Regions from separate parts of the Roseateles sp. 22389 genome, predicted to be linked through region 2. Evidence: riboswitches for the same ligand, from Rfam matches in the RefSeq annotation. Region 2 holds a riboswitch; the other holds the start of a gene.
What was found. Region 2 has a riboswitch for cobalamin ahead of ACTJKJ_RS17165 (TonB-dependent receptor plug domain-containing protein). Riboswitches for the same ligand answer to the same signal wherever they lie in the genome.
Positions count from the first base shown of each region.

Region 1: another riboswitch for cobalamin. It lies ahead of ACTJKJ_RS21960 (TonB-dependent receptor domain-containing protein); the one in region 2 lies ahead of ACTJKJ_RS17165 (TonB-dependent receptor plug domain-containing protein).

Region 1 is NZ_JBQEOF010000019.1:107,317-109,757, forward strand. Features, by position in the region: gene ACTJKJ_RS21955 (LysR family transcriptional regulator) at 1-566, shown strand, start outside; cobalamin riboswitch at 701-975, shown strand; gene ACTJKJ_RS21960 (TonB-dependent receptor domain-containing protein) at 1,046-2,441, shown strand, end outside.
Region 2 is NZ_JBQEOF010000012.1:48,553-50,993, forward strand. Features, by position in the region: gene pth (aminoacyl-tRNA hydrolase) at 1-204, shown strand, start outside; gene ACTJKJ_RS17160 (hypothetical protein) at 206-784, shown strand; cobalamin riboswitch at 780-1,046, shown strand; gene ACTJKJ_RS17165 (TonB-dependent receptor plug domain-containing protein) at 1,155-2,441, shown strand, end outside.

The sequences.
Region 1 (2,441 bases), on a different contig from region 2:
GCTGGCCGGAGGTCGAGCTCGACATCGTGTCGGGCTTCCAGGCCGATCCGGTCGGGCTGCTGCACCAGGACCGCGCCGAGTTGGCGATCGTCTCGGACGTGGACGCGGAGGAATCGGGCGTCGCGGTGCATCCGCTGTTCAGCTTCGAGATCGTGGCGCTGCTGCCCAAGGGGCACCCGCTGCTGGCCAAGCCCTGGCTGGAGGCCGAGGACTTCGCCGCGCAGGCCTACATCCATTACCCGGTGCCCGACGAGATGCTGGACCTGGTGCGCAGCGTGCTCAAACCCGCGGGCGTGACGCCGCCACGCCGCACCAGCGAGCTGACGGTGGCGATGCTGCAGCTGGTCGCGAGCGGGCGCGGCTTCGCGGCGCTGCCGCTGTGGGCGGTCGAGGGCTACCTGGCGCGGGGCTACGTGGCGCGCCAGCGCATCGGGCCGTCGGGCCTGACCGGCCGGCTCTACGCGGTGAGCACCGGGCGGCTGGCGGCCAAGCCCTTCCTGGCCGATTTCGTGCGGATCATGCGCGAGACCTCGCTGGTGAACCTGGGCGGCGTCAGCCTGTTGTGAGCGCGCGCCGAGCCGCCGGTCGTCGTCCGCGACGCCCTGTGCAGAGGCAAGCCGTTGGCGGTGAGGCCGGCGACGTGCCGAGCGCCCCGCCGCGTCGTGAGGCCCGGATGCGGCATCGGCGCCACGGGGCCGCCGCTATGATGCCGCCCGTTGGTGCTCGCGCCCGGCCCTCCGCCGGCGCAGTTCAACGGGAATCAGGAAGGGTCGCCCGCCCGCGGCCACGGCCCCAACCTGAGCTGCCCCCGCAACGGTAAGCGGAAGGCGCGCCCGGCCGACGCCGTCGACCCCCGATGGCATCGGCCCCAGCGGCGCGCGACTCGTGGCTGGATCCACTGGACGGTCGTCCGGGAAGGCACCACGGGTTCGTTCTTCCGACAGCCCGGATACCGGCCAACAGGCGGACCCGTCGCCCCGCGACGCGTCCATTCCGCATGCGGCCGCGGGGAAGCGGCCGTCTGCCGCCGCTTTGTGATTCCGACATGCAAGCCTCCCGTCCCCGCGCCGCGCTGCGCGCCGTTGCCCGTGCCGCGCTGATCGCCGCCCCGGTCCTGTCCACCGTCCCCTCCGTCGCCCTCGCGCAGTCCTCGCTCGACCCGGTCATCGTCATCGGCACCCGCGAGGCCCAGCCGCTGAGCCGCAGCGTCGCGGACGTCGTGCTCATCGACGCCGACACCCTGCGCGACAGCGGCGCCGGCAGCGTCGCCGACGTGCTGCGCCGCTACGCCGGCCTGCAGCTGGCGGCCAACGGCGGTCCCGGCCAGACGGCGGGCTACTTCCTGCGCGGCGCCAACACCAGCGCCACGGTCGTGATGATCGACGGCGTGCGGGTCGGCTCGGCGACGCTGGGCCAGGTGTCCTTCGAGGCCATGAGCCTGGCCAACATCGAGCGCATCGAGGTCCTGCGCGGTCCGGCCTCCGGCCTGTACGGCGCCGATGCGGTCGGCGGCGTGATCCAGATCGTCACCCGCCAGGGCCAGGGCCCGCTGGAGCTGCGCACCGGCGTGGCCGTGGGCGAGTACGGCTCGCGCCAAGGCGACGTGTCGGTCAGCGGCGCGCAGGCCGGTTTCGACTACGCGGCCAGCCTCAGCCGCGACACCAGCGACGGCACGACCGCGATCCGCGGCGACCGCGACAACAGTTCCTACAACCCGGACAAGGACGGCTTCACCCGCACGGTGGCGTCGGCCCGGCTGGGCTTCACGCCGGCGGAGGGCCACCGCATCGGCGTCAGCGCGACGCAGAGCCGCCTGAACGCGCAATACGACAGCGCCACCTTCGACGACCAGTTCGTCGCGCATCCGGAAGGCGACTTCCGCAACCGGCTCAAGACGCGCCAGGCGGCGCTCGACTACCGCGGCACGCTCTCGCCGATCTGGACGACGACGCTGCAGTTCGCGCGCGGCACCGACGACTCGGTCAGCGGCCTGGCCGACGCGACGCGCTTCAAGACCACCCGCGACCAGGCGACCTGGCAGAACGCGCTGCGCCTGGCGCCGGACCAGCAACTGGTGCTGGCCTACGAGCGCCTCGAGGAAAAGGCGGACGGCGTCACCAGCGACACGCTCAAGCGCACCAACAACGCCTACATCGCGGGCTACAGCGGCCTGTTCGGCCCGGCCGCCCTGGAGGCCAACCTGCGCCGCGACGAGAACTCGGTCTACGGCGACAACACCACCGGCAGCCTGGGCGGCAGCATCGCGCTGAGTCCGACGCTGAAGCTGCAGGCGCTGGCGGGCAAGACCTTCCGCGCGCCGACCTTCAACGACACCGACTTCCCCTTCTACGGCCACCGCGACATCCGTCCCGAGCAGGGCCGCAGCGCGGAGATCGGCCTGAACTGGCGCTCCGGCGCGAGCAGCGCGTCGGCGACGGTCT
Region 2 (2,441 bases):
GGCGACATGGCCAAGGCCGTGGCGCTGCTGCATGCCAAGCCGCCCAGACCCAAGCCGCCCCGCCCCGCCCACCTGCCACCGAAACCGGGCGCCCCGACCGGCGTCCCGGCGGGCGCCCCACCGGTGGGGGCGTCGGACGCCGCCACGCCGGCGACGTCCGCTCCCCCCGTGCCCGATCCCGTTCCCCCGACCTCCGGAGCCTGACATGCCGACGCGCGCCCCCTCGATCCTGATGACTGTTGTGCTGGTCCTCATGTTCGGCGCGGCGCGCGCGCAGCCCGAGAGCGCCAAGCCCAAGCCCGCGCAGGAACGCACCTTCGGCTACTACCGCTGCGGCCCGCAGGGCCTGGACCTGCGCGACAGCCCCTGCCCCGACGGCCCGTCGCAGGCGCTGGACCTGCCGCAGGACCGCGTCGATCCGAAGGAGGCCGCCGCCGCGCGCAAGCGCGCCGCCGACGAGTCCCGCGAGCTCGCAACGCGGCAGCGCGAACGCGAACGCCTCGCGGCGCAATCGCCCGCACCCGCCGCCGCCGGCATCGATGGCTCGATCGAGCCCCGGCCGCCGATGGCGTCGACGCGCCCCTCCAAGCCCGCCGATCCGAAGAAGCCCAAGCCCAAGGATCCGAAGCAGCCGCCCAAGAAGAAGCCCAAGCTGCCGAAGTCGCCCGACCCGTCGCTGCCGCCCAAGCCGACGACCAAGCCCGGCAAGAAGGCGCCCGCGATGGTCGGCGATGGCGCCCTCCAGCCACTGCCCAGACGCGGCGAGGCGGAAACACCTCGCTAGAATGCGCGCCGTTGGTGCTCGCGCGGACATTGCGTCCGTGCAGTTAAACGGGAATCAGGAAGCGGGCGCATCGCCGATGCGCGAGCCAACCTGAGCTGTCCCCGCAACGGTAAGTGGCCGCCGGCCGCGCGCCCCGGATCCTGACGAAGGACCCGGCACGCCGCCGGCACTGCCTGTCCCCATGTCCACTGGCGCGTCCGCGCTGGGAAGGACACAGGCAGCGGCCACCAGCCCGGATACCGGCCAACAGGTGGTGCCCGCCAGCCGATCCCGACCCGCCCGCTGGCGGATCGACGACGCAGCCGGCGGCATCGTTCCTCAGACGTCCTGCGGGTGAGCAGGGCCCTGAACCCGTCGTTGGTCCGTTCTCATGCTTCCGTTCGTTTCGCGCGCGCGCGCCGGTGCCCGCTCGCTGCTCGCCTTCACGCCGCTGGCGCTCGCCGCCACAGCCTTCGCGCAGTCCGCGCCCTCCTCCACCCCGGACGTTTCCTCGGCCGACGCCACCGCTTCCGCGAGCCGGCTCGACGAGGTCACCGTCACCGGCTCGCGCAGCCCGATGCGGCTGGGCGACATCGCCGCCGACCTCACCGTCATCCACCGCGACACCATCGAGCGCCAGGGCTTCGGCAACGTCGCCGCGCTGCTGCGCAACGTCGCCGGCCTGCAGATGACCAACAACGGCGGGCCGGGCAACACCACCTCCGTCTTCATCCGCGGCGCCGAGACCCGCCACACCGTCGTCCTGATCGACGGCGTGCGCATCGACGGCCAGTCCACCGGCGGCGCGCGCTGGGAGAACCTGCCGGTCTCGCTGATCGATCGCGTCGAGGTGCTCAAGGGCCCGGCCAGCGCGCTGTACGGCTCCGACGCCATCGGCGGCGTGGTGCAGATCTTCACGCGCCAGGGCAGCGGCCGGCCGCAGCTGGACCTTGGCGTCGGCGGCGGCAACCTCGGCCAGGTCAAGGCCGACGTCGCGCTGCTGGGCGGCACCGCGGACTTCGACTACGCCGGCTCCCTGGCCGTCGACCGCGGCACCGGCTTCAACGCCTACGGCCTCACGACCAGCAAGAGCTTCAATGCCGACAAGGACGGCTGGCGCAACTACAACGGCAGCCTGCGCCTGGGCGGCCACATCGCCGAAGGCCAGCGCCTGGAGCTGCTCGGCCTGAAGAGCCGCAGCGACGTCGGCTACGACGCCGGCAAGAACGCCGACGACCGCGGCATCACCGAATCCATCGCCGCCAAGCTCAGCCTGAAGTCGATCTGGTCGCAGGCGCTGTCGACGCAGCTCTCCGTCGGCCAGTCCGAAGAGAACTACGAGACGCGCCCCAGCGCCCCCTACCTGACCAGAACCCGCATCCGCAGCGCCTCACTGCTGGGCTTCTACCGGATCAATGCCGCGCACCAGATCAATGGGGTGCTGGAGCGGCGCGAGGACCGCCTCGTCAACGCCGACCTGGTCGGCGGCGGGGCCGGCACGCGCAGCCAGAACGCGGTCGGCCTGAGCTACCTCGGCACGCTGGGCGCGCTGAGCCTGCAGGCGCACGGCCGTCACGACGACGACAGCGAGTTCGGCGGCATCGACACCGGCAGCCTGGCGGCCGGCTACCGGCTCGGTGGCGGCTGGCGGGTGACGGCCTCGGCCGGCAACGCCTTC